Regions from separate parts of the Bacillus infantis NRRL B-14911 genome, predicted to be linked through region 3. Evidence: riboswitches for the same ligand, from Rfam matches in the RefSeq annotation. Region 3 holds a riboswitch; each other region holds the start of a gene.
What was found. Region 3 has a riboswitch for cyclic di-GMP ahead of sinI (DNA-binding anti-repressor SinI). Riboswitches for the same ligand answer to the same signal wherever they lie in the genome.
Positions count from the first base shown of each region.

Region 1: it holds a riboswitch for cyclic di-GMP, as region 3 does, so the genes downstream of both, N288_RS03045 (hypothetical protein) here and sinI (DNA-binding anti-repressor SinI) in region 3, are expected to answer to the same signal.
Region 2: it holds a riboswitch for cyclic di-GMP, as region 3 does, so the genes downstream of both, N288_RS05615 (hypothetical protein) here and sinI (DNA-binding anti-repressor SinI) in region 3, are expected to answer to the same signal.
Region 4: it holds a riboswitch for cyclic di-GMP, as region 3 does, so the genes downstream of both, N288_RS24530 (anti-repressor SinI family protein) here and sinI (DNA-binding anti-repressor SinI) in region 3, are expected to answer to the same signal.

Region 1 covers NC_022524.1:552,097-559,952, forward strand. Annotated here, with positions in the region: gene N288_RS03025 (zinc-dependent alcohol dehydrogenase) at 1-649, shown strand, start outside; gene N288_RS03030 (amidase) at 760-2,238, shown strand; gene N288_RS03035 (DEAD/DEAH box helicase) at 2,414-3,559, shown strand; gene N288_RS03040 (amidase) at 3,988-5,460, shown strand; gene N288_RS25610 (hypothetical protein) at 5,537-5,671, shown strand; cyclic di-GMP riboswitch class I at 5,759-5,843, shown strand; gene N288_RS03045 (hypothetical protein) at 5,889-6,767, shown strand; gene N288_RS03050 (PadR family transcriptional regulator) at 6,923-7,252, shown strand; gene N288_RS03055 (DUF1700 domain-containing protein) at 7,239-7,802, shown strand; gene N288_RS03060 (DUF4097 domain-containing protein) at 7,799-7,856, shown strand, end outside.
Region 2 covers NC_022524.1:1,055,762-1,063,617, forward strand. Annotated here, with positions in the region: gene N288_RS05600 (PrkA family serine protein kinase) at 1-1,345, shown strand, start outside; gene N288_RS25350 (hypothetical protein) at 1,454-1,627, shown strand; gene N288_RS24245 (polysaccharide deacetylase) at 1,742-2,860, shown strand; gene yhbH (sporulation protein YhbH) at 3,045-4,214, shown strand; gene N288_RS25355 (hypothetical protein) at 4,319-4,456, opposite strand; gene N288_RS05615 (hypothetical protein) at 4,615-4,827, opposite strand; cyclic di-GMP riboswitch class I at 4,907-4,994, opposite strand; gene N288_RS25630 (TerD family protein) at 5,137-6,576, opposite strand; gene N288_RS05625 (hypothetical protein) at 6,801-7,016, opposite strand; gene N288_RS05630 (aldo/keto reductase) at 7,378-7,856, opposite strand, start outside.
Region 3 covers NC_022524.1:4,120,503-4,128,358, reverse strand. Annotated here, with positions in the region: gene N288_RS25270 (hypothetical protein) at 46-198, opposite strand; gene N288_RS20700 (helix-turn-helix domain-containing protein) at 200-1,438, opposite strand; gene N288_RS20695 (methyl-accepting chemotaxis protein) at 1,815-3,095, shown strand; gene N288_RS20690 (alpha/beta hydrolase) at 3,173-4,681, opposite strand; cyclic di-GMP riboswitch class I at 4,846-4,928, shown strand; gene N288_RS20685 (hypothetical protein) at 5,027-5,254, shown strand; cyclic di-GMP riboswitch class I at 5,453-5,539, shown strand; gene sinI (DNA-binding anti-repressor SinI) at 5,555-5,704, shown strand; gene N288_RS20680 (S-layer homology domain-containing protein) at 5,920-7,856, shown strand, end outside.
Region 4 covers NC_022524.1:636,328-644,183, forward strand. Annotated here, with positions in the region: gene N288_RS03445 (alanine/glycine:cation symporter family protein) at 1-138, shown strand, start outside; gene N288_RS03450 (carbohydrate kinase) at 297-1,394, shown strand; gene N288_RS03455 (pseudouridine-5'-phosphate glycosidase) at 1,412-2,323, shown strand; gene N288_RS03460 (class D sortase) at 2,433-3,053, opposite strand; gene N288_RS03465 (helix-turn-helix domain-containing protein) at 3,050-3,397, opposite strand; gene sipW (signal peptidase I SipW) at 3,628-4,263, shown strand; gene N288_RS03475 (CalY family protein) at 4,346-4,939, shown strand; gene N288_RS03480 (LPXTG cell wall anchor domain-containing protein) at 5,014-5,916, shown strand; gene N288_RS03485 (hypothetical protein) at 5,968-6,165, shown strand; cyclic di-GMP riboswitch class I at 6,409-6,515, shown strand; gene N288_RS24530 (anti-repressor SinI family protein) at 6,551-6,691, shown strand; gene N288_RS03490 (helix-turn-helix domain-containing protein) at 6,831-7,154, opposite strand; gene N288_RS03495 (MerR family transcriptional regulator) at 7,387-7,770, shown strand; partial or broken gene N288_RS03500 (class I adenylate-forming enzyme family protein) at 7,767-7,856, shown strand, end outside.

The DNA of each region.
Region 1 (7,856 bases), 1.3 Mb from region 3:
TCTCCCGACTGCTTATTGGAGCGTTCTTCATTCCGGCGTCAAAAAGGGTGACACGGTCGTCGTCCTGGGCTGCGGACCGATCGGCTTGATGGCCCAGAAATTCGCCTGGATGAAAGGCGCTTCCCGAGTGATTGCAGTCGACCATCTTGACTACCGCCTGCAGCATGCCAAGCTCGTCAATAAGGTTGAAACCTTCAACTTCAGTGAACATGATGATATGGGTGATTATCTGAAGGAAATCACAAGCGGCGGTGCCGAGGTTGTCATCGACTGCGTCGGCATGGACGGGAAGAAATCAGCGATTGAAAAAATCGAGCAAAAGCTGAAGCTTCAGGGAGGAACACTCGGGCCTATCCAGATGGCAACGAAGGCTGTCAAGAAATTCGGAACAGTCCAGCTGACCGGCGTTTACGGTGCAACCTACAATATGTTCCCGCTTGAAGCTTTCTTCTCCAGGAACGTAACGATTAAAACAGGACAGGCACCAGTTATCCATCTGATGCCGGAAATCTATAATATGATTGAAGAGAAAAAGATTGATCCGACCCACATTGTCAGCCACAAACTGCCCCTCGCAGATGCGGCACGCGGCTACCATCTGTTCAATGAACATGAAGACGATTGCACAAAGGTTGTATTGAAGCCATAAACAGCAGGCAGGTCCTTTCCGGGCCTGCCTTTCCTTTTGGCATTTTGCAGGATATCCACCTGATGTCAGAGAAATGTATGGGTACTATTTCTTTTAAAGCAGGTGGAAAAATGAACAAACTGTTTTTGGAAAATGATGCCCTTGCGCTGGCGGAGCTGGTCAAAAAGAAAGAAGCTGCGCCGATTGAGCTGGCAGAAGCCGCCATTGAGAATATTGAAGCGTTGAATCCTGGGCTTAATGCGGTAATCAATAAAATGTATGACCAGGCAAAAAAGGCTGCTTTATCTGCTGATCTAGAGGGAAGTTTTGCAGGAGTGCCGATGCTGCTGAAAGATATCACGCAGGAAATCGCGGGAGAAAGAATCACTTCAGGCTCTAAGGCGCTGCAGAATTACCGTGCAAAGAGCGATTCTGAATTTGTGGCCAGGCTCCGGCGGACGGGTGCCATTTTTATAGGGCAGACGAATGTTCCCGAGCTTGCATTAATGGGGATTACAGAGCCTGAATTTCACGGACCGGCCAGGAATCCATGGAATCCTGATTACACTCCGGGCGGCTCAAGCGGCGGTTCCGCTGCAGCAGTGGCGAGCGGGATGGTGCCGATTGCAGGCGCCAATGACGGCGGCGGCTCGATCCGCATCCCTGCCGCTTATTGCGGCCTGTTCGGCCTGAAGCCGGGCAGGGGAAGGACACCGGCCGGCCCTGGGATTGGCCGGCATTGGCAGGGGGCTTCATCCGACCATGTGCTCACCCGTTCGGTCAGGGACAGCGCTGCCATGCTAGATGAGCTGCATGGACCGGAAAAAGGCGGCGCCTTCTACGCTATTCCCCCATCAGAATCGTATCTGGGCTGTCTGGAAAAGCCGCTCCCAAAAACCATGAAAATTGCTTATACCACAGCTTCCCCGCTTGGCACCGATGTCCATCCCGACTGCAGGGAAGCTGTGCTCCGCACGGCTGCTATCCTCGAAGATCTGGGGTACCGGACCGAAGAAGCTGAACCGGATATAGACGGGAAGAAGCTTGCCCAAAGCTATATCACCATGTACTTTGGAGAGGTGGCTGCGGCGCTGGCTGGAATGGAGGCAACACTCGGGCGGAAGGTGTCCAGGACGGATGTGGAAGCATCTACATGGCTCCTCGGGATGCTTGGAAAAACAATCTCTGCCGGGGATTTTGTCCTGAGCATGAGGGAATGGGACAAAGCCGCCTATGTGATGGATTCTTTCCATGAGACCTATGACTTTTATTTGACTCCTGCCACTGCTTTTCCGCCTGCAAGGATCGGCGAGCTCAGCCTTAAAAATGCAGAAAAAACAGCTGTCCGGCTGATCAGCATGCTGAAGCTGGGAAAGCTTGCCCAAAAGGCCGGGCTTGCCGGCCAGCTCGCTGAAAACAGCCTGAAGCGGACGCCGTTCACCCAGCTCGCCAACCTGACAGGGCAGCCGGCGATGAGCGTGCCCCTGCACAGTACAGCAGAGGGCTTGCCATGCGGTGTTCAGTTTATGGCAGCCAAAGGGCGTGAGGATCTTTTGTTCCGGCTTGCATTTGAACTGGAACAGACGCCTCATTGGCTAAGGAAATATTGAGATGCAGTTAGGGGATTTTTTACTGGGGGACGTAGCTCAGCTGGCATGAAGGCTGGACATCTGGAACATCATAAGCTAGTATCAGAACGGTACACAACTTTTTGTAAAACTGGGCATGCTCTAAAAAAGCAGCTCTGGAATAGATGAGATTTTTTTGCAAAAGAAGGAGATAGTTATGACTGAAAATCAATCTGTAGTTACCGGCCTGAAGCCTTTTATCCAGGAAGTCTGGGAAAAATCCGGCTTTAATGAGCCAACCGCCGTTCAATCGAAGAGCATCCCCTTTATCCAGGAGGGCAGGGACGTGATCGCCGAATCGCCGACAGGGACAGGCAAGACGCTTGCTTACCTGCTGCCGCTTCTTGATAAAATCGATCCCGGCAAAAAAGCGGTTCAAGCCGTTATTGTGGCCCCTTCACAGGAGCTTGTTATGCAAATCTTCTCGGAGGTCCAAAAGTGGGCAGAAGGAAGCGGCATAAAAGGAGCCACCTTCATCGGCGGCGCCAATACGAAAAGACAGCTAGAAAAGCTGAAGAAGCACCCGCAGATCGCTTTGGGCACGCCTGGGCGGATGCTCGAGCTGATCAAACAGAAAAAACTGAAGATGCATGAAGTCAAAACGGTTGTGCTCGATGAGGGAGATCAGCTCCTTGTTCCTGAGCATCTTGAGACAGTAAAGACCATTTTAAAGTCAACCCTTGCTGACAGGCAGCTTGCTTTCTTTTCAGCAACACTTCCTGAAAGCACCGCGAAGGTTGCACAGGAGCTCTCCGCTGATGCCGAGCTCATCCGCGTAGGGAAGGAAGAGGCAATCCCTTCAGATGTGGACCATATTTATTTTGCCTGTGAGCAGCGGGATAAAATTAAACTCCTTGAAAAGATCTCCCGTGTAAAGGATATCAAGGGGCTTGCCTTTGTAAAGGATATCGGCAATCTGGCTGTCCTTTCCGAAAAGCTTGATTTTAAAGGCGTGAAGGCCGGAATCCTGCATAGCGACCTGGACAAAATGGACAGGCAGAAGCATTTGAAAAATTTCCGCGAAGGAAAAAGCAGCCTGCTGTTCGCAACAGATGTGGCTGCAAGGGGCCTTGACATCCAGGGTGTCACTCATGTTGTGCACTATGATTTTCCGAAAGACATCAAGCAATATGTCCACCGCTCAGGGCGCACGGGCCGTTTCGGCGCAAGCGGGACGGTCATCTCGCTCGTCACCGAAAGGGAAGAACGCGAACTGAAGAAGTTTTGCCAGGAGCTTGGCATCACGCCGGAGAAGAAAATGTTTTATTCCGGTGATATCGTTGACGCTGATAGAAGAAGGTAATAGGGAGCTGACAACCCGGGTTTGGGTTGTCAGCTTTTTTTGTTGGGTTTTTGTGAAAAAATGTAAGGTGGAAAAAATATCGGCTGTTTTGGGTGGAATAATTGAAAAAGTAGGGTGAATACATGAAAAAGTAGGGTGAATAAACGGAAAAGTAGGATGAATAAACGGAAAAGTAGGGTGATTAACTTAAATTGACCGGGGATCCACCCTAAATGAATCAGGATCCACTCTAAATTGGTCTGATTCAACAAGATGGAACAGCAGAATTAAACCCAGCCTTAAAGAAAAAGATCATTTCCTAGAAAAACACCACAAATCCACCAGCGAATATTCGAGGTCCTCTCTAACCAACCTTCATTATAGTAAAGGATTCAGAAAATATGCTAAAATATGAAAGTAAACTCAATGTGAAAGGAATCGATTCCTATATGAAAAATCCAAGGCTGAAAAAGCTCCAGGAAGAATGGCTCCTGGAGGCCACTATAGATGAGATGCAGGAGAAATTGGAGAAGGGCGAGGTTTCATCGAAAGAGCTTGTGCTGATGTACCTGCACAGGATTGCGCAGAAGGATAAGAACGGCCCGGCCATCAACTCTGTACTTGAGGTCAATCCGGATGCTGTCCAGATTGCGGCGGCACTGGATGCCGAACGTAAGCTGAAGGGCAGCCGCGGGCCGCTGCATGGCATTCCTGTACTGATCAAGGATAATATTGATACTGCTGATAAAATGCACACCAGTGCCGGATCTCTTGCACTGAAGGAGTCGGTTGCAAAAGAGGATTCCTATGTGGCCGAAGCTTTAAGAAAGGCCGGAGCCGTTATTCTCGGAAAAACGAATATGACGGAATGGGCCAATTTTATGACAGAGGGCATGCCGAGCGGCTACAGCTCAAGGGGCGGGCAGGTGCTGAATCCTTATGGGCCGGGTAATTTTGATGTCGGCGGCTCCAGTTCGGGTTCAGGTGCAGCCATCGCTTCGAACTTTGCGGCAGTTTCTGTCGGAACGGAGACGTCAGGCTCGATTCTCAGCCCGGCAAGCCAAAACTCGCTTGTCGGCATTAAGCCGACGGTCGGCCTGATCAGCAGAAGGGGGATCATCCCGATTGCGCATTCCCAGGATACCGCTGGCCCAATGGCAAGAACCGTCAGGGATGCCGTTTACCTTCTCGATGTGCTTGCCGGCAATGATGACAGGGATCCTGCCGTGCAGAACAATCCGGAGTCAGATTATACCGAGTTTGCAGGTTTTCTTGATGAAAACGGGCTGAAGGGCAAAAGGATCGGCATTGCACGTGAAGTGTATTTTGATTATTTGAGCGGGGACAAGCTTGAAGTGATGAACCATGCGGTTGAACAGCTGAAAGCTCTTGGTGCCGAGGTGGTTGACCCTGTAGAAATCCCTTCTACAAAAAATAATTGGAAGTATGATGTGCTTACATACGAATTCAAAGCAGATCTTAACGCCTACCTGCGCGGCGTTGCTCCTCATATAAAAGTGAAATCCCTTGCCGATGTGATTGCCTTTAACCTCGAAAACAGTGAAGCAGCCCTTAAGTACGGGCAGACCATCCTGGAGGAAGCCGAAAGAACAAGCGGGACTTTGACTGAAGAGGCTTATATCAGCTCGCTTGAGGAGGATGTCTACTTTTCGACTGAGGAGGGAATTGATCATGTCCTGAAAGAGCATCATCTTGATGCAATCGTGACGCCGAACAATTTTGGAGCGGGTATTCCGGCAAAGGCAGGCTATCCTTCCATCACAGTACCGGCAGGCTATTCCTTAGAGAATGAGCCTGTGGGCATTACGTTTACCGGCACTGCTTTTTCAGAAGCCGGTCTGATCAGCATGGCCTATGCTTTCGAGCAGGGGACAAAAGTGAGGAAATCCCCTCTCCTGTAAGGCCGCCAAAGCAGAATAACACATAGTGAAAAGGCCCATACTACCAGAGAACACGCTAGTAAAGGAGCGAGGCAGCATGGGCAGGACAAAGCTTGGAAATGCAAATGCACAGCGCAACAATAATAAAAAAAGAGAAGGCTGGACAAGCGAAGAGCTGGTGGAATTCAACACCGGCACGAAAAGCAAGAAAGAAAATCAGCCTAAAGACTAAGAAGAAGGCCCCCGTCATCAGGGGGCCTTTTTGCGTAAAAAATACCTTTATTTTTCCTGAAAAGTGATTATAATCAAATTAACAACTTACTGATAAAGGCAAACCTGTCGAAAGGCAGGGACGCAAAGCTATGGGCCTTCCCGCATCAGCGGTTGGCTGCCAGGCTGCCGGGCTCCTTTTTATGGATGTCATGGCATCATACAAAGGAGAGTATACAATGACAATCAAATTTTTTAAGACAGCTCTTTTGGCTGTACTGCTCGTGTTTGCAGCCTGCCCCGTGAAAGGAGAGGCTGCTGATATGAACCGCTCAACCTGGCTGTGGGATACAGCAGCCATAAAGGACAGGTCTGATGAAATCATTCAATTCCTGGCGGACAGGCAGGCAGATCAGCTGTATCTGCAGATTGACCAGAGCCTGCCGGCCGCTGTCTACCAATCTTTTATAGAAAAAGCAAATGCCGGCGGAATCAGTGTCCATGCATTGGATGGAGCACCTAAATGGGCCACGGCAAAAGGTGAAGCAGCGATGCGCAGCTTCTTCTCCTGGGTAGCTGCTTATCAGGAGCAGGCAAGCCCTGCCCAGCAGTTTTCAGGCATCCACCTGGATATCGAGCCCTATCTTCTGCCAGGCTGGGAAAGCAATTATAAAAACACCGTGGTGAATTATCAGACCCGTATGCTGCAGGCAGCCTCCTTGTCCGCAGAGCTCAGTCTTCCGTTGGGGGCAGATATGCCTTTCTGGTTTGATGAAATGATGTTCAGCAATAAATTCGGCAAAGATTCCCTCGCAGGCTGGGTCATAAAGAATACTGACAGTGTGACGATCATGGCCTACAGAGATACAGCAGCAGGCCCTAATGGGATGATTGAGCTGTCCAGGAACGAGGTTGAGCTTGCGGCACAATATGGGAAAAAGATAGAAATTGCCGCAGAAACAGGGGCTTCTTCTGAAGCGGCGTATATCACTTTTTATGAGGAAGGCACACTAAGAATGGAAGAACAGCTTTCACTTGTCCGTGACGCTTATTCCTCAGATTCCCATGTGGGATTCGCTGTCCATCATCTTCAAAGCTGGATGGATTTGAGGCCATAATCATCTTTGGAAAATGCCTATTTTTAAAAAATAGGTATTTTTTTACGTTCAGTACCTTGTAATGTTCAATAGTGTATTGTATGATGGGTTTGTGAATGAATGGAAGGATTTACATGACTACTGAATAATGTTCACTACCGGTGGAGGTGCAAGGATTGAATGTTCAATTCAAGAAGGGTGTTCTTGAGCTGTGCGTGCTGCTGCTGATTTCTAAGAAAGATCAGTATGGCTACGAGCTCGCGCAAAACATCTCGGATAAAATCGAGGTGGCTGAAGGGACGCTCTATCCTTTGCTCAGAAGACTGACAAAAGAAGAGTATTTAACAACCTATCTGGCAGAATCAACGGAAGGGCCTCCCAGAAAATACTATTCACTGACAGAAAAGGGCAGGGATTATATGAATATGCTGATCGAGGAATGGCAGCAGTTTTCATTGGCGGTTAATCAATTTGTTGAGGAGGGAAAGTCCAGTGGCAGGGAATGAGTTTTTAGAAAGGCTGGAAAAGCTGCTTGGTAAGGTGCCGGAATATGACCGGCGGGAAATGCTGTACGATTATGAGGAGCATTTTGAAATCGGGCTTGCAAACGGCAGGACGGAAAGGGAAATCATGGAGGAGCTCGGTGACCCGCATGTCATTGCGCGCGACCTGCTTGCAGACTACAGGATTGTCAAAGCGGAGAAAACGCAGTCGGTCTCCAATATTTTTCAAGCTGCGACAGCGGCGGTCAGCCTCAGCTTTTTCAATCTGGTCTTTATACTTGGGCCGCTGATCGGCCTCGCAGGCGTCTATATTTCACTATGTGCGGTGGCGCTCGTTTTGACATTGTCGCCATTTGCCTTGCTGGGGTCTTCGTTTTTTACGGGCTTTGAGGATATGACCCTGAATTTCTTTGCTTCGCTGGCACTGTTCAGCCTGGGCCTGCTGCTTAGCATCGGAATGATTTATGTCGGCAAATTTTTCTACCGGGTACTTCTCGGCTATATCAAATTCAATGTCAGGCTAGTCAAAGGAAAAGGAGAGAAGGCGGCATGAAGAAAATGGTGGCGGGTTTGGTCGTTTTATTCCTGATCGGTGTCGGCGGTTCAG
Region 2 (7,856 bases), 1.8 Mb from region 3:
CGTTGTGGTTGAGAGGATCTTTTTCTCAGAGGATAAACGGACCGGGATCGGAACATTCAGCCCGTCTGATCCGAAATCCCAGGATATTGCCGATCTTACCGGCAGCATAGATTTCTCCACGATTGCCGAATATGGTTCAGAGTCTGACCCGCGGGCCTACCGGTTTGACGGGGAGCTGAATAAGGCGAACAGGGGGATGATGGAGTTCCAGGAGATGCTGAAATGCGATGAGAAATTCCTCTGGCATCTGCTCTCTCTCACACAGGAAGGCAATTTCAAGGCAGGGCGGTTTGCGCTCATTTCTGCGGATGAACTGATTGTGGCGCATACAAATGAAACAGAGTACCGTTCCTTCATTTCCAATAAGAAAAACGAGGCGCTTCATTCCCGGATCATTGTCATGCCTGTCCCTTATAATCTAAAGGTGACAGAAGAAGAAAAAATCTATGAAAAAATGATCAGTGAGAGCGATGTTTCTGATGTCCATATTGCACCGCACACGCTTAAGGTGGCAGCGATGTTTACGACCTTGACGAGGCTGAAGGAACCTAAAAAGGGTGATATTGACCTGGTGAAGAAAATGAGGCTCTATGACGGAGAAAGCGTGGAAGGCTACAACCGCGCAGACGTGGAGGAGCTGCAAAAGGAATATCCTGATGAAGGTATGAGCGGAATTGATCCGCGTTATGTCATCAACCGGATCTCATCCACAATCATCCGGAAAGAGATTACTTCAATCAATGCGCTGGATGTTTTGAGATCCCTGAAAGAAGGGCTTGATCAGCATCCGTCGATCACCGCTGAGCTGAAGGAACGCTATTTGAACTTCATTTCACTGGCCCGCAAAGAGTATGATGATATTGCCAAGAAGGAAGTCCAGAAAGCATTTGTCTACTCATATGAAGAATCCGCCAAAACACTCATGGACAATTATCTGGACAATGTGGAGGCATACTGCAATAAAGCGAAGCTCCGCGATCCACTGACAGGAGAGGAAATCAATCCGGATGAAAAGCTGATGAGGTCGATTGAAGAGCAGATCGGCATCTCGGAAAATGCGAAAAAGGCATTCAGGGAGGAAATCCTGATCCGCATCTCTGCCTATGCAAGGAAAGGCAAGCGGTTTGACTACAATTCGCATGACCGTCTCCGCGAAGCGATCCAGAAGAAGCTGTTTGCAGACCTGAAGGATGTTGTGAAGATTACAACCTCTTCCAAGACCCCTGACGAGCAGCAGCTGAAAAAGGTGAATGAAGTTGTTGCAAGACTCATTGATGAGCACGGCTATAATTCTACTTCTGCAAATGAGCTGCTGCGGTATGTTGGAAGTTTGCTGAACAGATAAATGTGAAAAGGCTGGCAGGGTTTGCCGGCCTTTTGGCTGTTTTCTCCCAGGCAAGAGTTAGTTTTAATTTGGGCGGACAGGGGAAAAGGGTGTATAGAGGTGATTGAGATGAAGAAAAAGGAACTGGACAAGGACTTTGTGCCAAGAAACAGCTCCATGGCTGAGAATGTAGAAGAGATGCATAATCTAGGAAAGCAGATGGAGCATCTCAGGACTGGGGAAGAGCTTGAAGAGGATGGAAAGCAGCCTGACCCTATCCAGTATAAAGATAACGAAAAGTGACTCCTGCGCTGAAGCTGCAGGAGTTTTTTTGACCGCATTTTTCCGGGGTTCTATTTCAACCTGACCATTAATAGATATAGCAATAAAAAGCTATTAGTCAGGGGAGAAGCAGGGATGAGAAAATGGGTGGCTGCTATTTTAATAGCGATTGTGCTGTTTGTACTGCAGGAAGGACAGGCTTCTGCCGCACAAAGGAATGAGTATATATGTGCCGTCGGCGTGAATGACTCTGTTTTGAATTTGAAGCAGAACCCTCCCTTTGTGCTGGAGCATACAGCCTATATGCCTATTAAAGATTTGGCAGCAGCCATTGGAGCCAGCATCTCTATAGAAAATCCTGATAGCTATACGATCAAAAAGGGCAAATCATGGATCCGCTATTCAGTAAAACAACAGCAGGCCTCAACATCCATGGGAAAAACGGCCGAATGGAAAGCGGTGGTCCGGGAAAACATCCTATTCATACCGATCAGGTCAGCCGGCGAGTTTTTTGGCTATAGAGTTGAATACCTCTCAGCCGGCCCTGTCGTCCGTCTGGTGAACAAAGGAGCGAAAATGGCAAACGAACAATTCATGAGCGCCAATAGAGCGGCTTTTTATGTGAAAAAAAAGGCGGTGTACTTAACCTTTGATGATGGACCTGCGAAGGGAATGGAATCCATCCTTGATATTTTGAAGAATAAGAAGGCAAAAGCGACATTCTTTATGATTGAGCCGCAGGCAAGAGCCAACCCGGCTTCTGTTAAGCGGCTGGTGGAGGAAGGGCATTATCCGGCCCTGCACAGTGTTACCCATGATAAAAACAAGCTTTATGCCGGAAACCCGCAAAATCCCGCCCTGGAAATGGATAAGACCAGGAAAACAATATTGAGCCTGACAGGCATTGACTCCAGGCTGGTGAGAATGCCTTATGGAAGCAAGCCTTATATGACAGGGCCGTTCAGGGACGCCCTTGTGCAGAAGGGATATAAAATGTGGGACTGGAATGTTGATACATTAGACTGGAAATATGCAAGGAGCAGTCCGAAGACTATCTTTGAAAATGTGAAAAAAGGGCTTCAGCCGGCGGCTGCAGGCGGGAAGCCCCCAGTCATCCTGATGCATGTGAACAGCGGGACGGTTTCCATGCTGCCGCAGATCATCGATTACCTATACTCACAAGGATATGAATGCCAGGCTTATAACCCCAATGCCCACTTTTCAATGAATTTCTGGAAGGATGAGAGGCTCTAAAAAAGGCTTGTCCGACAGCATAGGCATTTGTCTTATTGTCAAAATTATTTGTAAATTATTTCGATGTCTCGCATAGTATAGAGTAATTAATATTTCACGTTCCTTTTGACACTCGGGATATTGTATGTTGCTAAAGGCAAATGTGTGCAATGAATCCATGAAATTTTTTCAAGGAGGGGTTATAATGACCGACATCAACAACCGCCAGTTTGTGATTTCCGAAGAAGATTGGTCCCTCCATCGCAAAGGCCACGATGATCAGCAGCGCCACCAGGAAAAGGTACAGGATGCGATCCGGAACAATCTACCAGATCTGATAACAGAAGAAAGCATCATTATGTCCAATGGCCGTGAAGTCGTGAAAATTCCGATTCGCTCTCTTGACGAATATAAAATTCGTTATAACTATGATAAAAACAAACATGTAGGCCAGGGAGACGGAGACAGCCAGGTAGGCGATGTGGTCGCCAGAGACGGCTCCAGCGGCCAGAAAGGCCCCGGGAAAGGCCAGGGTGCAGGCGACCAGCCGGGTGAGGATTATTTTGAAGCTGAAGTGTCCATGATGGAGCTTGAGGAAGCACTGTTCAAGCAGCTGGAGCTGCCGAACCTGAAGAGGAAGGAACAGGAAGAGCATCTGGTTGAAAACATTGAATTCAATGATATCCGCAAAACAGGATTAATGGGCAATATTGATAAAAAGCGGACAATGATGACCGCCTTTAAACGGAATGCGATGACAGGCAAGCCGGCATTCTATCCGATCTATCAGGAGGATCTGAAGTTTAAGACATGGAACGAAATTGTAAAGCCGGATTCAAAGGCAGTCGTGCTCGCAATGATGGATACGAGCGGATCGATGGGATTATGGGAGAAATATATGGCCAGAAGCTTTTTCTTTTGGATGACCCGGTTTTTACGGACAAAGTATGAGACGGTGGAAATAGAGTTCATTGCCCACCATACAGAAGCGAAGGTCGTATCAGAGGAAGATTTCTTTTCAAAAGGGGAAAGCGGGGGAACCATTTGTTCATCAGCCTACCGCAAAGCTCTGGAACTGATCAATGAAAAATATAATCCAAGAAGATTCAATATCTATCCTTTCCACTTTTCCGACGGCGACAATCTTACCTCTGACAATGCCCGCTGTGTGAAGCTTGTTGAAGAGCTGATCGCGGTATCGAGCATGTTCGGGTACGGTGAAGTCAATCAGTACAACCGCCACTCGACCCTCATGTCCGCTTATAAGAATATAAAAAATGAACACTTCCGATACTATATCCTCAAGCAAAAAGCTGATGTTTTCCATGCGATGAAGAGCTTCTTCCAAAACGAAGAAAATAAAATCTATGCATAAACAGAACCGGCGGGCGCAATGCCTGCCGGTTTTACTGTCCATTCGCACAAAAAAAGCCGTTTAATAAAAAGCGGCTTTCGTTGGCTTTCCATGAAGGTGTTCTTTTATTTCTCCAGCGGGATTGCGATAATTTTCCCGCCGATCTGGACGTGGACTGTGTCAGTGAATACAGCTTTCACAATCCCTTTTAAGGAGATCGAAGAATTTAATGCCAATTTGGATTGTGCTGGATTTTCCGCCATAAAGATTCCCCTTTGCTTCGTATTTGAAGAGTAGCACCTAATTAAAAGTAAATGAGTTAGTTACTTTCTTTTTGCCACTTTTTTGGAACTCCTAAACCTGATTTGGCGCATTATGAAGGAAATAAAGATTTGGGAAGGGGAAAGAAAAAAGCAGCTGCTCATGAATAGCAGACTGCTTTCTCTTCTTTCAGCACTGAGCTTTTGCAGACAGGGCAATCGATATCATCACTCTGCTTAAATTGGATTTTTTTGAAATCTTTTTTGATGAATGTGGTAAAGCCTTTGTACTTATAGCCGCATTCACAGAAATTCGAGTCTTTGACCAGATGCCTCTGATTAGTATCTTTGCATAAAAATGTCGGGTAAAACATTGATCTCCCTCTCTTTAATAAATGGATTAGGCAAATTAGAAAGGGTGTATGATTTATAAAAGTTTACAAGAATGATATTCTTGGCGGCCCGGCTGCCATGACAAATAACTTGTTTTAGGCCCGTGGCTTTGCGTCTTTTACTTTCGTAAAATTTGCCCTTAGTAAGATTAGCACTAAATCAGGGGAAAAATAAAGAGTTTGTTTATTGTTAATATTCTTACTTTAGCCACTCTCCGTTGTAGAGGGGAGTGATGACCTATGGGGAATTGCAGAAAAGAAGCAGCCTGGCCGGTTGGCCAGGCTGTGAGATTAAGAAAGGAACTCTGCCGGATTGAGCCCGAGCTCCCGGCAGATGTCACTGACTGCCTGCTGCTCATTCGAATCAAAATGTCCGTCTGCAAAGCCGATTGCGATACAATAGCGGGCCACTAGCCTGGCGATTTCCGGTTTCGTCCGTATCCTGCCAAGCGCTCTGAATGCCTCTGCCCTGCCGATCGAAGGATCGCGTTCAATCTTCTGGACGTACAGGTTAAACTGCTGAATGACCTTCTGCGTATCAAATACCCGAAGTTCATCACTCTGGTTGACGAATTCAACCATTTTCTGGCGTTCTGCCGGATCCAGCCTTCCATCAGCCATAGCTACAAGTGCACATGCTGCTACAATGGCCTCAAGGACGTCCTGGCTCTTGAATCGGTTAAAGAGGTCCTGGGCTTTTCTTTTTTGCTGGTTGGCCCATTCGGCGTAATCGGTCTGGGATGGAGACCAGGCATTGCCGCAGCTGTTGCAGGTAAACTTCAGCTGTTTTTTCCCAATGAAGCCGCCCAATAATCCGACAGGCCCGAGGATCAGGCCGCCAATTGCCGCTTTACCGAGGCCGAAGCCCTTTTCGCCGGTGCGTACATTTGTGGAATGGCAGCGTGGGCATGCAATTTCTTCTCCCCCATATCCCTGTGAGGAAGAGTAGGAAGGCTGTCCATAGGAAGGGGACGAATAGGAAGCTTGCGGCTGTGTCTGCTGATAGCTTCCTGAGCTATAGTTCTGCTGGGAGCTGCCTGTGTTATAGCCCTGCTGGTAATTTTGCCCTGCAGGAGCCTGCTGTGAAAAGCTCTGCTGGTAAGTCTGGTTCTGCCCGAAAGGCTGATTGCCATGTGAAGGCTGGGGAGCCGGTTCATCATCCACCGTCACGCCGAAATTACGGCAGAGGGCAGCCAGGCCGCCCTGAAAGCCGCTGGCGATGGCATTAAATTTCCATTCGCCATTATGCCTGTATAGCTCTGCTGCGACGATGGCTGTTTCAACGGTAAAATCCCTGCCAAGGTTAAAGCGGATAAGCTCTTCATTATTTTGTTCATTAAAAATCCGTACATAAGCATTTTCAATATGGCCGAAGTTCTGCTGTTTTGCCTGAGCATCGTGGATGGTAATTGTAAAGGCAATCCGGTGGATCGAGTCCGGCACCTTCCGCAGGTCAATTCTGATTTGTTCATCATCTTGATTGCCCGCGCCTGTGCGGTTATCGCCGCTGTACAGGATAGAGCCATTCCCGCCGTTAGGGTTATTATAGAATACGAAATCGAGGTCACTATGTACTTTTCCTGATGCGCCTAATAAGAAAGCAGATGCGTCCAGATCATAGTTGGATCCCTGACGGCTGATATCCCAGCCTAATCCAACAACAACATTTTGAAGCCCGGGGCGGTTCTTGGTCAGATCGACCTTCTGCCCTTTGCTGAGCGTCACTCCCATAATTTCACTCCTTCTTTTCCAGGACCGGCGTAAGCCGTCTCTTGATAGAATCATATATTCCCAATATAACACAGTTCTTAAAGCGGTTTACAGCTTTGGCTGTGCGGACATGCCTCTTTTTATCATACGGGTCAAGGAAGGAAAAGTTTCAGGGGGAGGAGGTTCGTTCAAAGAAAAAAGCAGCTTCCCTGATTGGGGGAGCTGCCTCATGATTGGGCAATTTATTATCTGTCGACATAAGCCGGGCCTGAATGGACCTGGCGGGTGTTTCCTTGGTCAGAATTCAAAAATGGAAGCTTTGATTTGACTTTGCTGATATTGTCTTCACCGAATGTAGACTTTACCTTATTCATAACCTTATCCCGAGATTCCTTGTTCCTGAACATATACGCAAGCGCACCCAGTGCCACTACCCCAGTCAGGGAATTTCTTTTGCTCATGGATTAGTCCTCCTTAGGTTTGATATTATTCCTTTCCCTTTGCAGGGGGAGATAAACAGTTATATTTTGCTAACTGGGTGAGCGAAGTTAAAGTTGCGATTATATCGAAAAGGGATTTGTATTAACTGGGTTAGAATGAAAAAAAGTTTGATAAGCCTGTTGATTGGAGTGGAAGGCACGTAGACTCCTGTGGGATTGCAGCGGCAGAGCTGAGACCCCGCAGCGCGTAAGCGTGAGGAGGCTCAGCGCCGCCCCGCGGAAAGCGAAGTGCCTGGAACGGAAATCAACAGCCAACATTCAGAGGCTATTAAGACAAAAAGGGATACAGAATGAACCCATTCCATACCCCTTTTGCATATTATTAGAAATTGAAGTTATCAGGATCGGCACCGACGCGTTCGTTTTTGTTGAGGGCATCGATTTTTTCCATGTCTTCTGAGGAAAGCTCGAAGTCAAAGATATCTGCATTTTCAATGATGCGGTGTTCTTTGACTGATTTCGGAATGGTGATGACCTCATTTTGAAGGTCCCAGCGCAGGATGATCTGGGCAGGGGACTTTTTGTGCTTTTCGGCAATCTCTGTAATAACAGGCTCATCCAGGAGCTGTCCCTGCTTAAGAGGAGACCAGGCTTCAAGCTGGATTCCTTTTTGTTTGCAGAATTCGCGGAGCTCAAGCTGGGCCAGATGCGGATGGTATTCAACCTGGTTGACCATCGGCACGATTTCCGCTGTTTCAAGCAGATCCTCCAGATGGTGTACATGGAAGTTGCTGACCCCGATTGCACGGACTCTGCCATCCTTATACAGCTTTTCTAAGGCTCTCCAAGTGTCTTTATACT
Region 3 (7,856 bases):
CCTGTGACTTGAGGGATATGCCTGGGGAAGATAGTAGAGGGGGTATCAGCTGTCTTCCTTCAAAGGAGGCTGAATGGGACGATCATCAGGATTTTCAGATGCAGCAAAGGAGCTTTTAGCGTCCGGGGGAGCTGCATCACCGTAATGAACCAGCAAACCCAAAGCGGCAATCAGCAGAAACAGATATTTTTTCTTCATTTTACTGTAATTCCTCCCTGTACTTTGAGATATATTGGATTGCCTTTTCGTACTCGCCATGATGAATCAGATGCCTTGCAAGCACCTGATAGAATTCCTCCAGCTCATTCTCGTGCTCATCGGTCTTTTCAAGAAAAGGCAGGAGCCTTTCCTGCAAAAACTCTACAGCCTTGCTTTCATCTGCAAAACTGGTGAGGTGATAATGGGACATCAGCTCATACTTTCTGGAGCTGGCTTTCTGTGCAAGCAGTTTCAGTTTTTCAAAATGCTTTCTGCTGTCATTGTCGCCGAGCTTGTGAAGAGTCTCGGCATATGAATACAGACTGATCAAATAGTTGGACGACTCGACCGGATGAAGGGCCAGGCTTTTTTTGTAATACAATGATGCCTTCTTCAGTTCATTGGTCCTTCTGTACAGATAGCCCATATTATGGTAAATCTGCGGCAGCAGGGCTGTCTCGATCTTCAGCGCCTCAATGTTCCTGAGCAGATGCCTGAAGCACTCGGCTGCCTCATGATAAATGCCTGCGTGGGTATAATTGATGCCCAGCAGCATCAGGGTGTGCAGAATCCGCTTGAAATTGAACTGGTCTGAAAAATGTCCCAGTGCTTTCTTTCCATAGTGGACGGCTGCCCCTGACTCTTCCTTCATGCTTTTGACAAGTCCGTAATGGTAAAACAAATCCCCGGCTCCGATGGCGCTTTCCTTCACTTTATCCTCGATCAGGGTGCTGAGGATATTGTCTGCTTTTTCCAGCTGACCTGTCTGTATTAAAGATAACGCATTAAAGTAGCTGTATAAATAGGTTTCATGTTGGGAAAAATTCTTTTTTATCTTGCCTAGATGCTCTCTCTGAGCCGCTGCTCCATTTATATCTCCGACGAAGATAAGATAGCGGTATTTCCAGAGAGAATAGTAGTTTATGTAAGGAGTAAAGGTGATCAGCTCTTCTGCTTTAGACAGGGTTTGGAATGCTGCTTCTGCCTGTTCCTTTTGATAGTAGATCAGCTTGGTGATAAAATCCTCAATCATACTCCCGAACTGTTCCTGCTTATCTTCTGCCTGCTGTAAAGTGATGCCAAGCTTGTTCAGCAATAAGTCGATCGTGCCATCATGGGCTTCTTTGGAGTTGTTTTCTATTTTGCTAAGGTGGGAGATGGAGCAGACACCTTGGGCCAATTCCCTCTGTGTCATCCCTTTTTTTGTCCGGTAATACTTGATTAGCGCTCCGGTTCTCATGCTTTTACCTCCTACTTTTCCCGTAGGAATAGTATACCAGCAAAGGGGAATAAGTGTAAGAATATTCTATTAATCAAACGTTTGATTAATAGCAGGGTGCGGTTGAAGAGGGGTTGGTGGGTCTTTGGTATCATCATACAATAATAGGTAAAAAGTTACAATTGCATAAAGTTGGGAAAATTTTTCAATAATCAGCTCCTGGAATAATGCATTACGTTAACAGGAGAAAGAATTCTTAACAAAATGCTTGTCAGTTGCAGCCTTGTAAAAAATTGATATCGTCTGCTGCCTTTTTTTGTATGAAGCTAAATTTCCCTGCTGTTATACCGATATATCCATTAAAGGAACTATATGAAAATGGGAATAGGGGAGTATAATGGGGAATAAAAAGAATGATGTCATTAAAAAAATAATGGTTTATATGCTGAATGTCGCAATGCAGGCTGCTGTCTCAGGCATGATCATCATAGCCATCTATTCATTGATTTTCAAAAAGCAGGTGTTCTCGGCAGAATCAGCTGCTTTGCTGGGATTGATCATCATAGCATTTATCCTCTCAGGATTTATTAATTTTGCTTCGTATGCAAAGCCGTTCAATGAAATCCAGCGTTTTGTGGAGCGGGTGAGCAAGGGAGATCTGTCAAAGCCGGCTGACATTAAGCAGCTGGGACCGCTGAAAAGCATCAGTGCACCGCTTGAGCATATGAGAGCCGGCCTTCAGGAGCTGATTGCACGTGTCAAGGATACCGGAGGTACTGTATCCAGGTCCTCAGGTTCATTAGAGCAAAGAGTCGCAGAGACGAATGAGAGCCTCCAGGGAATCAAAAAGCAGATCATGGAATTTCAGCAGACTGTCTATCAGCAGCTGCAATCGGCCAATGAAGTTGCTGTCACGATGGATGAGATGTCGGTAGGCGTCAGCAACACAGCTGAAACCTCAAGCCTGGTCAATCAGGCTTCAGCAGAAACGGCCAGCCTTGCCATTTCAGGAAAGCATCAGGTGCTTGAGGCTGCTGAAAAAATGCATGGTATCGACCAGTCCTTCAATTCACTTGAAGAGGCCATTAGCAGCTTCCTTGAAGGTTCAAAAAGAATTGCCGTTATAACGAAGGAAATATCGGACATTGCCGGACAGACAAATCTGCTGGCACTGAATGCAAGCATAGAAGCGGCCAGGGCCGGGGAGCATGGGAAGGGGTTTGCGGTTGTCGCCCATGAAGTAGGGAATCTGGCCAGCCAGACCAATCAGTCTGCCTCCAACATATCAGCCATCATCCAGCAGCTCCAGGGGGATGCGGATGCCACATCCGCTGCGATGAAAAAGACCAATCAGGATGTAATAGGCGGCAAGCTATCCATCGAGGCTGTTGTACAATCCTTTGAAAACATATTGGGATCTGTAGATAACGTGAACGGGCGCATCCAGGAAATATCGGCGGTCAGTGAACAAATGGCAGCAGGAAGTGAAGAGGTGGCAGCAAGTGTTGAAGAGTTATCCTCTCAATTCCAGCATGTCAATGAACGGCTGGTGGAAGTTGTCAGCCATGTTGACGGCCAAACTGCGGATATGGAGACAGTCAAAGAAGAATCGGAAGCCCTTAATGATATTGCTGCAAACCTTAATGGGCTGCTTCAAAAATTTAAGGTTGAAAGCTGAAAAAAGAAAGGACAGCGGCAACTTAACTTGCCGCTGTCCTTTCTTTTTATAATTGCTTAGTCTAATCTTCTGGAGTTTTAAGCAGGTTCCCAGATTTCAATAGGAGCCATACTGACTTTCTGGTATAGATCGCTGATTTCCTTATATAGCTTTGTATCCTCTGAAGCCAGCTTCAGGAGCAGCTGCATATCATTTAATGCTTCAGAAATTTCTCTCATATGCATATGCTTCTTATAAGTTAGATTGAGCAGTCTGATGATGGAGAGTTCTAAGTCCCTCCTGTAGTCATCTGCCCATTTGGCTTTGAACTGCGGCATAAGCTTCGGCGGAATCTTGCCTGATACCTTTGATTTTAACAGCTTTATAACAGCCCAGTTCTCTGCTTCGAGCGCCTGATTCAACAGGTGGAAGAATTTCAGGGCGTCGATTTCTATAGCTCTATTTATGGAAATGATGTTGTTTTCAATCGTAAAGGGGTCAGGAATCCCGCCGCTTTGAAAAATTTTACGCAGGTGCGTCAAACTGACGCGCAGCTGGTTCTGGGCATTGGCTACAGGCAGGGAAGGCCAGAAGACCTCCGCAATAATATTCCTGGAAACTGGTCCATGCAGGCACAGGTAAGCGAGAATTTCTTTCGCCTTGCGCTGATTCCATTTTCCTTCAATTATTGTATTTCCCGCTGTCACTTTAAACTCATCAAGCATGAAAACTTCAATCTTATCTCCATTTGGAGGAGGCGTCTCAAAAGCTGCCTCCAATTGGAGAAGCAGCTTTTGCGTATAAGAGCTTCCCGAATCGGGCTTCACTGCCGACATCACTGCCGGATCGGCCAGAAACTCCCGGCATTTGGATAGTGTCAGTTCAGGCTGATCCAGCTGTATTAAATGGGATGCTGAAGGAATGATGTATTTTCTGCTTTTTCTGATATAATCGCTGCTCAGCATGACAACGGAGGCCGGATAAAAGTGATCAAATTCCCCGGCTAAAAACAAGGCTGGTATCTCCATATGTTTAAAATGAATAATTGAAGAACCAGAGATTAACTCCCTTGCCAAAAAATAAGATGGCAAATCAAGCCTTGAGCAAGCATCTCTTATAAGAAAAGAATTGGGGCCGATCGATTTATAAAGAAGATGTGTGATCCAAAAATCTGCCAGCCCCTCTTTATCAATTAGCGGCAAGTTTTTCTCTGAAGGTGATTTTCTTATGCAATCGGCCAAATTGATGGCTGGCGTGGAAAAGACAATGAACGACAGGATGCTGCCAGGATGCTGGTCCTGCCACTGTGAGCCGAAATAAGCTCCCAAGCCCTGACCGATAAAATGAAAAGAGGAGCACCCTGCCTCGTCCAATACTGATTCGAAATCGTCATTCAGTATATCCCAGGATAAAGATCCATTTGCAGCACTGCTGTATCCGTGACCCCTAAAGTCAAATAGTATGATGTGATAATCTGCTAACTGAGGAAGAATAAGGTTCCATACAGTGCTGTCCAGACCAAGTCCATGTGTGAGGACAACAGTCTCTGCATCAGGATTGGCTGATTTAATCGACTTATAGCTTATTCCTCGTTTAGTCGTTTTCATGTTGCCCTCCGAAAATTCATTCTGGCAAAAGCCATTTACATTATTATCGGCAGGGAACTCCCTTTTATTAGGAAAAAATAAACATTTTTTTGATATAAAAAAGCTATAAATTTAGCAGCAGCAATTGATAAAAGAGGACAAAAGTAATATGATAATAGTATGAATATTGAAAAAGGCAAACTTATTGAAAAATAAGGACGCAAAGCCGCGAGTCTAAGGCGTAAGCTATGATAGTCGGGCTGCCAGGGTGATAACGCGGATAGCTTTGGATTTTATGCTTAGTCCTTTCAGAGCTAATCGGCCGAACCTTTTGGCATAGTGACTGAAAGGAAAGGGTGCATAATCATGTATTTTTTTGGTACGGAAGAATTTTTTGAGGAGCAGTTAAGTAAAGCTGTTGAAAGCGGGAAGAATCTATCAGCCAGCTTTTCTCAGTTGGAACGGGAGCTAAACTATAATTTTATTTGCACGGACAGCCTGCGGAGAGAATGCCTGGCTAACCTTGAGGCAGCAGGCAGGAAGCTCGAGCATCATCTTCCATCTTATAGCGGGAGACATGCTGCTATAGTGTAGCATTAAAAGAAAGCGAAGGGAAAATTCCTTCGCTTTCTTGCTGTTGTTGTCATTCATTTATACAACTGGGAAATCAAAAGAGAATAATAGAAGTTTTTGAGGATTAGCTTCAAGAATTCGACAAATCTATGTAGGTTTCTGTCGTAAAAAAAATGGTTAATTTTTCATTTTGCGGGGTACTTTATACCTGTACTACATTTCTGTGAAACGCAAACTTATTGAAAGATAAGGGCGCAAAGCCTCAGGTCTAAGGCCATGTATGGTTAAGACGGCTGGGCTGCCGCAATAGGGGAAACGGTTATGGGTATGAGTAATGAAGTAGAAAAAGAGTGGATCGAATTATTGCTGGAAGCAAGAAATGTTGGTTTGACCTTGGGAGAAGTAGAGAGCTTTTTTAGAAGAGAACATGATTTTTGGATCAGGCAGGAAAATATAACAGAAACTGATTGAAATTTTTACTTAAGAACAACAGGAACATACATAGAACCAAGAAACGTCTACCCTTCCGGTATGGCGTTTCTTTTTTTCGACAAGAATCTTCAAATATCGGGAGGTGCCTGTCACCACTTTAACCACTTTACTCTATCTTTACAATTTTCCAACAATCCCTTCATGTTCCATTTTTACAATTGGATTGAGAGAAATTTGGGGAGGTTTGTTGAGGGATGGGGAAAAAGAGATCGAAATTTGGTCATTTGCTGATGAGTTCAATGCTTACGGGCGGCATGCTGGCGCCTTTTTCGTCTGCGGTTCAGGCGGAGGAAGCGCTGAAGCTTGATTCGCTGCTGATTACGGAAATTGCTCCTGACATTAAGGGTGCAGAGGATTATGAGTATTTTGAGCTGCATAATCCAACAGCTCAGGAGATAAACCTTAAAGACTTTCAGTTTTACTATGTATATACAGACGGGAAAGGCGGAGATTTGCCTTTATCTTTTGAAGAGTATGTTCTGAAGCCGAATGAAACCGTCGTTCTCTGGTATAACAAAAGTTCCAAAACCAAAGAGGATTTCCGGGACCATTATGAAGCTGAGCTGCCGGATGAAGCAATTCTTGAGTTCACAGGAAGCGGATTCACAGGGATGGCCAACACTGGCAATAGGGGAATAAAAATTGTCGACGGCCAGAATGCCGAGGTTTCTTTTGCCAGCTATGTTAGGGATGAAACAGGAGAAGGGCTCTCTAAGCATTTTAAAAGCCAGCCGGAATCAGCAGAAATGCTCCCATTTCAGATTAAAGGAGCACCTTCACCGGGAATAATTAGTGCTGGTCAAATTTCCGTGCCAGAGGGAGAAAATAATACGGCTCCAGTCATCACCCATACTCCTGCCGATACGGTGGAAGGCAGCCAGGATCTTCAAATCGAAGCGGTTATAGAGGATGACCAGGAGCTGCTGACTGCTGTGGTTTATTATCAGAGCCATGCAAGCATGAAGTGGAAGTCTGTCCCTCTTGTTAAAAATGGTGACAATACATATGCAGCGGCAATACCGTCTGCCGACTATTTGGGCGGTACACTTTCCTATTATATCGAAGCAGCAGATGGAATGAATACAACTGCCTTTCCGGCAGATAAATCAATGCCTGTTCAAACAAAGATAGAAACTGTTCAAGAAACAGAACCCCAGTCAAAGCCAAGGCTGATGATCACGGAAATCACTCCTGATACTGCAGATGTTAATGGCAAGGATGGGTACGAGTTCATTGAAATCTATAATAATGCCGATCAGGCAATAAACCTGAAAGATTATCAAATCATATATCGATACCCGAATAATAACCAGCTAAATTGGGATCTTGCTGAAGATAAGATGATAGAGCCGCAGAGCTCTGCCGTGGTCTGGATCAAAAATGGGGCCAATGATGAAACCGGGCTGGAAAGCTTCAATGAGAATTACGGCACCAGCCTGGATGCCAGCCAGGTCATTGAAATTCATAATGATGGGATGGCAAACGGATCGGAACGCACGCTGATCATAGCCGATGATCTTGGCACAGAGATTGCGCAAGCGTCTTATAATAACAGCAGTGCTGATGTATACCAGAATAGCGGCATCACTTATAAAACTCCAGCAGCCGGCAGAGATATGGTGAAGGCTGGAATCAGCGAAAAAGCAGCACCAGGGTCAGTTCTGCCTGGACAGGTACCTTCAGAACCGGTGAAGCTGTCAGATGACAGTGAAGCTCCAGTCATTACCCATGAAGTACAGACTGAAATTGAAGGCGGACAGGATGCGGTGATTTCAGCAACCGTTACAGATAACACAGAAGTGCAGGCTGTTTCCCTCTCTTACCGGGCTGCAGAAGCAGCTGAATGGAAAACGGTCAAAATGCTTGTAAGCGGGCAAGCTGAAAATGTTTATGAAGCAGTCATCCCTGAAGCGGATCTGCGGTCAAAACAGATTGTCTACAAAATAGAAGCAACCGACGGAATCAACTCCAGCAGCACCGGTGAGGCTACAGCGGATATCACACCGGCCCAATATGCGAAGAATGAAGTGCCGCCGCTGCTCATTACTGAAGTTGTGCCTGATTCTACTAATGTGAACGGCTTGGATGGCTATGAATTTATTGAAGTATATAACAATACAGATAAACCTAT
Region 4 (7,856 bases), 1.4 Mb from region 3:
GCGCTGGCCGCCATATTGTTTCCGAACATCATAGCCGTCCTTCTGCTGAGCAAGCAGGTGAAAGAGCTTAAAAATGAGTTCTTTACCTCGGAAAAATATTATTTGAAGGATATTAAAAAGAAAGATGATGCTGCTTAAAGAGGCGGGGAATTTCCCCGTCTTTTTTGTTGCACTCCCTTGTGTGGTCTGACTTCTTACCTATAAGTCAGACCTATCTTTTTACCTAAAAACCATTGCCCTTCATGTAAACAAATGTTTATAATTTAGACAAAAGTTTACGAAGGCGGTGACACGCTGTGAATGAAAAAGAACAATCCATTTTAACTTTGATAAAAGAGGACCCGTTCATTTCCCAGAATGAAATTGCAGAAAAAACCGGGTTATCACGCTCGGCCGCAGCCGGCTATATATCCTCGCTTGCCAAGCAGGGTAAAATCCTGGGAAGAGCTTATATGCTGCCGAACAAGAAAGAAGTTCTCTGCATCGGCGGGGCTAATATCGACCGGAAAATTCAGGCGATTGGCAAAATTGAAAGCGGTACCTCGAATCCGTCGGCCAGCTCGCAGTCATGCGGGGGCGTTGCCAGGAATATTGCCGAAAACCTTGGGCGCCTTGGCTGCGACGCAAGTCTTATGACGGCAGTGGGCGATGATGCTGAGGGCAGCTGGCTGCTGGGCTATACAAAGGATTTTGTCGACATTTCCCCCTCCCAGACATTGCCTAATACAGCAACAGGAACATATACAGCTGTTTTGGATCATGACGGCGAAATGACAGTCGCTTTTGCCGATATGGCCTTATACGATAGCATAGATTCAGAATTTATCGAAAAAAGATGGGGCTATATTGCCTCGGCAGAGATTGTCCTGCTCGATACCAATTTTCCGGCAGAAGTATTGAAAAAGACGATTTCCCGCTGCTATGAAGAGTCTGTTCCGCTTTGCATCACGCCGGTCTCGTCCCCAAAGGTGAAGAAGCTGCCCGAAAATCTGATGGGTGTCACATGGCTGATCGCCAATCATGACGAAGCTGAGACACTGTCCGGAATGAAGATTAATAGTGATGGAGATTTCTTTAAAGCAGCCGAGAAAATTATGAAAAAAGGCGTGGAGAAGGTCGTCATCACAAGAGGAGACAAAGGGCTGATTTTCTACACGAAGGAAGGCGAGGCAGGGGTGCTGCTTCCGCCTAAGATCAAGGTACAGGATGTGACTGGGGCAGGCGACTCGCTGGTTGCCGGAATCCTTTACGCCCACCTGAAAGGGCTTAATACAGAAAATGCCTGCAAAATCGGCATTGCCTGCAGCATGCTGACACTGCAATCAGAAGAAACCGTCAGTCCGATTTTAAATAATGTCAGACTGCAGGAAACATTTCAGCAAAATTTCAGCTAAAAAAGGAGACTCATACTATGTTAGAAAACTATCTTGAATTCTCAGAAGAAGTATTGGAAGCAAGAAAAGCAAATAAACCGGTTGTCGCATTGGAATCAACAATCATTTCCCATGGCATGCCATACCCGCAGAATATCGTGACAGCCAAAGAAGTAGAAGAAATCATCCGCCAAAATGGGGCGGTGCCTGCAACAATCGCCATCATCAATGGAAAAATAAAAATCGGCATCTCTGAGGACGAGCTCGAATTCCTCGCCCAAAGCAAGGACATTGAAAAAGCCAGCCGCCGCGACCTTCCTTATCTGATCGCCCAGGGCAAAAATGGCGCAACCACTGTTGCAGCAACCATGATCTGCGCAGAGCTTGCCGGCATTGAAGTATTCGTCACAGGCGGCATCGGCGGCGTCCACCGTGAAGCGGAAACAACCATGGATATCTCTGCTGACCTGCAGGAGCTCGCCCAGACCAATGTAGCAGTCGTCTGTGCAGGCGCCAAATCCATACTGGATATCGGTCTGACCCTTGAATACCTGGAAACACACGGCGTCCCGGTCGTCGGCTACGAAACAGACAAGCTGCCGGCATTCTACACCCGGACAAGCCCATTTGACGTCAACCACCGCGTGGATGCGCCTAAAGATGCCGCCAGCCTGATCCGCACAAAATGGGAGCTTGGCCTGAACGGCGGAGTCGTCATTGCCAATCCGATACCGGAAGGGGATGCCCTGGAAGAAAGCTTCATCACAAACGTCATCGAAACAGCGCTTCAAGAAGCGAAAGACAATCAGATTGCCGGAAAGCTGGTCACACCTTTCCTCCTAAGCAAAGTAAAAGAACTGACAGAAGGAACAAGCCTCACAGCCAACATCGCGCTAGTTAAGCATAATGCCGAAGTTGGAGCGAAGATTGCGGTTGGGCTGCAGAAATGATGGTGGAGAGCCGGTCCCGAGGTGGGGGCCGGTTTTTTTGATTGGTGCTGACATCAAGATATCAGTGCTGGTTGCACTTGTGTGTCAATTTTTCAATCGCAGAGATTCGTCAAGAGTGTGGAGCTTCAACCCTCTTTGCCGTCAAAATATACCGCTCCGGTGCACTGCCGACAAAATAAAATGGATAGCATGTTGAAAGGGTCAGTATTTCCTCCGGAGCCGTCGGCTTAATGACAGTAGTATCATCTTCATCGACAATAAAAGAGTCGATGATTTCATATGTGAAATCGCCATAGGGCATTTTCACAACCAGCTCATCCCCCATTTTTAGTTCACCTATTTTGCGGAAAACGGTATCTCTATGGCCGGAGAGAAGTATCTGATCTTTCTGCCCAGGGAATACAGTGCCAGCGTAATGCCCGACTCCTTTCTCCAGTTCTTCTTCATCGGTTCCTTCTATTATAGGAAGCTCTGCTTTTAGTGCCGGGATTTCTAAAATGCCGATAATGTCGCCTGTTTTAAAGACAGGGATGATTGGCTTCTCAGCTGGGCGTTCTTTCGAGGGCAAAGCTGCTTCTTTTATTGGAAGTGTTCCCTTTGCAGCCTCAAGGGCTTCCTCAGTTTGCTGACTTTGTTCTGCTGCTTCCTTTACAGAGAACAGCAGCAGCCCTCCGCCAGCCAGAATGAATATTATAGCTGAGTATAATAGTAATGTACCTTTAGCCTTCACTTGCCGTCATTGCCTCCATGTGTGTTTTTAAAGCGGATAAAATCAAGGTAATAGCTGAAATCCTCTTTTGTAATGCCCTGGTCGATCGCCTCCTGGACAAGGCCCAGCCATTCGGGATCAAGCTCTGTTGGCTCAATATTACTTCTCACTTTATAGTCCAGAAGCTCTTCTACCGATGTACCAAGCGTAGCTGCAAGCTTGGAGAGAACCTGAAGGGAAGGGTTTTTCTGAATATCACGTTCAATATAGCTTAAGTACGACTTAGAGACCCCTGATTTTTCAGCAAGCTCATTTATGGAAAAGCCTCTGAGAAGCCGCAAGCGTTTTATCCTCTCACCGACCATTGGAATTCCCCTCTATCTTATAATATAGACGCTCTTCCATTATAACGAACATTAAGTTCATTAAAAAATACAAAAAAGTAAGAATAATTGAGAAAGTCTGAGAAAAACCTTGAAAAACGTTCGTTAAAAAGAAAATACGGCTAAATTTGGTAATTTTCAAAGACTGGACTAATATACTATACTCATCTTGTGAGTTCGATAAAAAGAACAAAAGTGAACAGTTACTAAGAATGGGTAGATTAATAGAGAAGTTAGAGGAAGGTGAACAAAGGGTGAAATTCAACTGGAAAACCGTCAGGAAAATCATCAGCAGCATCATTACATGGCTATTATTTATCAATCTCATTTTAATGGCATTTCTCGTGATCTCGTCCAAAGCTTCCGGCGGAGAGCCCCAGGCATTTGGCTATCAAATAAAAACTGTTCTCTCCGGTTCAATGGAGCCGACCTTTATGACTGGATCAATCATCGCAGTCAAACCTCTTGAAGGCAACGATAAGAAAGAACTGAAGAAAGGCGACATCATCACTTTCATGGAAGAGGACAAGAAACTGATCACCCACAGAATTACAGATGTAACCGTCAGCGGAGAGCATGTCTTATACGAAACAAAAGGGGACAATAACAAATCCAAAGACATGGACCCGGTCCTCTCTGACAATGTCACTGCCGTCTACACCGGATATACCCTGCCGTATGCAGGTTATTTCATAGACTTCGCCAAATCGCAGAAAGGCGCCGCTATCCTATTGATCGGCCCTGGCATCCTCATGTTAGGCTATGCAGCCTTCACCATCTACCAGGCTATGAGGGAACTCGAGGCTAGAGCAAAAGGCAAAAATGACTCAAATGAAAAAACAGCTTGATCAAGGTTGAAATCTCTGTGGCAACACAGGGTTCAATATAAAAAATTATACATACCCAAAGGGTAAGAGGAGGAAACGGAACATGGGATTTAAAAAGAAAGTTGGAATGGGGATTGCATCTGCGGCGCTTGGAATGTCTTTGGTTGGTGGGGGAACGTTTGCTTACTTTAGTGATACTGCGGAAGCAAATGGAAAGTTTACTGCGGGGACTTTGGATTTAAATGCAAATCCTACAACGATTATTGATGTTAAAAATATCAAACCTGGAGATACTATGCTCCGTTCATTTAATTTGTTAAACGATGGATCTCTGGATATTGCCTCAATAAAGTTAAAAACAGAGTACTCAGTGACTGACGCAAAGAACAACAATGCAGATGATTTTGGAAAGCATATACGTGTAAATTTCCTCTTCAACCAAGATAAATTAGATACACCTATCTATTCAACAACCCTTTCAGAGTTAAAAACAATGTCGCCAGACGTTATTGAAGGAAACATTTTCAGCGGATGGTTAGCTGAACGTGGAGGAAAATTAGCTGCTAAAACATCAGATAAACTCTGGGTACAATATGAGTTTGTAGATAATAAACAAGACCAAAATCAGTTCCAGGGAGACTCATTGCAGCTTAATTGGACATTCGAAGCCAAGCAAGGCAAAGGGGAAGCTAAGTAAATCTAGAGCAGAAAAAAGGCGGGATGGTACTCTATCCCGCCTTTTCCTAAATAACCAATCAGTGAGGTAATGCCATGACCAACCTGCATAAGTTGGCAAAACCGAAGGTAATATTCACCATTTTAACCTTGTTACTTTTAACGTTTTTTCCTACCTTAAAGGCATTTTCTGAAGAGAAAGAAATCGATATCAATACGAACCTGAACGGCTATTTTTTCCACGTTGGTGATTTAAAGCCAGGCGACTGGATGCCGCGCGACATCACTATCATCAACAATGGAAAGCAGGATTTCAGATACTCCTCAATTATCGGCAAAAAGAAATCTGTTAAGGGTCTTTTCGAAGAGTTAGAGCTTTTAGTCAAAAAAGGCAATGACACTTTATATGAAGGAAAGATGAAGGATTTCAAAGGCTTCACCCCAAGACCACTTAACAAAGGCCAATCTGAAACTCTATTTTTCCAGGTGACAATGCCTTACGAGCTCGGCAATGCCTTCCAGGATTCTTCTGCAGAGGTAGAGATACTGTTTGTAGCTGAAGCGCTTGATGGCGGAGGCGACCCGCCAGGAGATGGAGATCCACCAGGGGACGGAGATCCTCCAGGAGACGGAGATCCGCCTGATGATGGGGACCCGCCGGGAGAGGGTAATCCAGGAGAAGACCCAGGGGATAATCCCGGTGATGAAGATCCTCCAGGTGAAGACAATCCTGATGACGGGGACGATCCGGGTGAAGGGGACAGTGAGGACCCAGGAGATGACAGCAGCGGCCCAGGAAATAATCCCGATGAACCGGCAAGCGGAAACCCAGGCAGCGATCCAGGTGACGGTATAACGGTTACACCAGAAATCAGAGAAAATATACTCCCTGACACGGCAACCAACACATATAATTTCATGCTTCTCGGAGGCATTTTGCTGGGGGCAGGCGGCATATTATTGCTAGTAAGATACCGCAGGATCAGGAAAGACCATTAACAGGGCCTTGGAATGCTATTCAAGGCCTTTTATCTAAGGAGGAACCCCCCTATGTACCGAAAAAACTGCCCTAAATGCCACCGCCCATCCTACAGCAGCAGTGAAATGGGCGAATGGCTCTGTCCGGTGTGCGGCAATGATCTGACGCTGTTTCCCTTTTTTGATGCGTTTACATTTGAGCAGCTGCCGGTGAAGGTGGTGCCTTTTAAGAGGAAGATGGAGAGCTATAAGGGAAGGGCCGTTAAATAGATAGAGGAAATAAGGCCTACCTAAAAGCTGTCGACGGAATGAGCAAAAATCTTACACTATACCCTCAGATTTACCGGGCCAGAAGTCTTATGGGTTTCCGGAAGATTTCTAAATCTATCCAATTATCCTTCATTTTGTCGAATAATATCTTAAAATAATTTGAAGAATTTGACAAAATACAACACGCAAATGCTGGGAAAACTTTTATAGTAGTCTTAAGAGGATATGAAAAAAGCAGGAGTGAGCAGAAAAAGGCAAACCTGTTGAAAGATAGGGACGCAAAGTCACAGGTCTACCGCGCCTATTGAGAGTAAAGTCGGATGAGGCGCCAGGACGGCTGGATTGCCTGGAATACGAAATGTATTTTAGGGGGAAGAGAAGGGTTATGAAAAATAATATGCAGGAAATGGACATGGAATGGGTCGCACTAATTACTGAGGCGAAGGAAATAGGCCTGAAAAAAGAAGATATACTTAACTTTCTTGCCGGCCAGCCGGCAGTGGATCTGGTAGCGGATAACGGCTGAAAACTAACAACAGAATATAGAAAGCTAAGTGTTTCTCTTCAGGAGAAATGCTTTTTTATTTTGCGGGGACAAAGGAGGTTACGGAGGCTGTCAAGCTTGGTGACTGGTTGTCCTTGTTTGTATAACAGCCTCGGAGCAGTTATTTTTTTTGGTTGATCCTCCATTTATTGAATTCGAGGAATTCACGGAACTGGTCTTTTGAGATGCCGGAATCCATTGCTTCTTTGACGATATTCATCCATTCAGAATCCAGCTCTTCTTTATTAGGCTGGTCCAGGATCAGTGTATCAACCGGAACATGAAGAACAGCAGAAATTTTTTCTAAAAATTGAATGGAAGGATTCGTCTGAAGGTTTCTTTCCAGGGAGCTTAGGTAGGATTTTGCTACGCCTGCCTGTTCAGCGAGCTCTGATAATGACATCTTTCTCTCCTGACGCAGTCTTTTTACACGTTCGCCAATCATTGATTCCACACACCTTTTATCCAGAAGTTATATGATCGAAGGGTTATTTATTAAGAACGATTTGTTCAATCACTATATTTCATTTTAACACAATTGTAATATCTTTTCCTAAGAGTCCAGACGAAAAAATCAAATTTTTCTTAATAGAAACTGAATCCGCTGAAGACTTGAACTTTACGTTAACGTAAATGTTATATTGGTGTCAGAATAGTGAAAGAATTCGGGTGATAGCATGGAATACACCATTTCGGAGCTGGCAAAGGCTTTCGATGTCAGCACAAGAACCATCAGATATTACGAAGAGCTTGGCTTATTATGCCCTAATAGAAATGAAAACGGCAGAAGAATTTTTGCCAAAAAGGATTATATCCGGCTGAAGCTGATTTTCCGGGGCAAGCGCTTCGGATTTAAGCTGGATGAAATCAAAGAGATGATTGTGCTGTTTGACCAGGACCGTTCAGGTCGGAAACAGCTGGAGCGGACGGTCGAGTATGGCAGGGAGAGAGTAAAGGAGGTGAACGCCCGCATCGAGGAGCTGCTTTTTTTAAAAGAGGAAATGGAAAAGATGCTGGATCAATTCGAAAAAAGGCTGAACGAAAAGGGGGATCATATATGAACGTATCTGAACTGCTGGCGAGGAAAGGAAGAAAATATCCAAACAGGGAGGCTCTCATTTCAGGAGAGGAGAGGCTTTCCTATAAA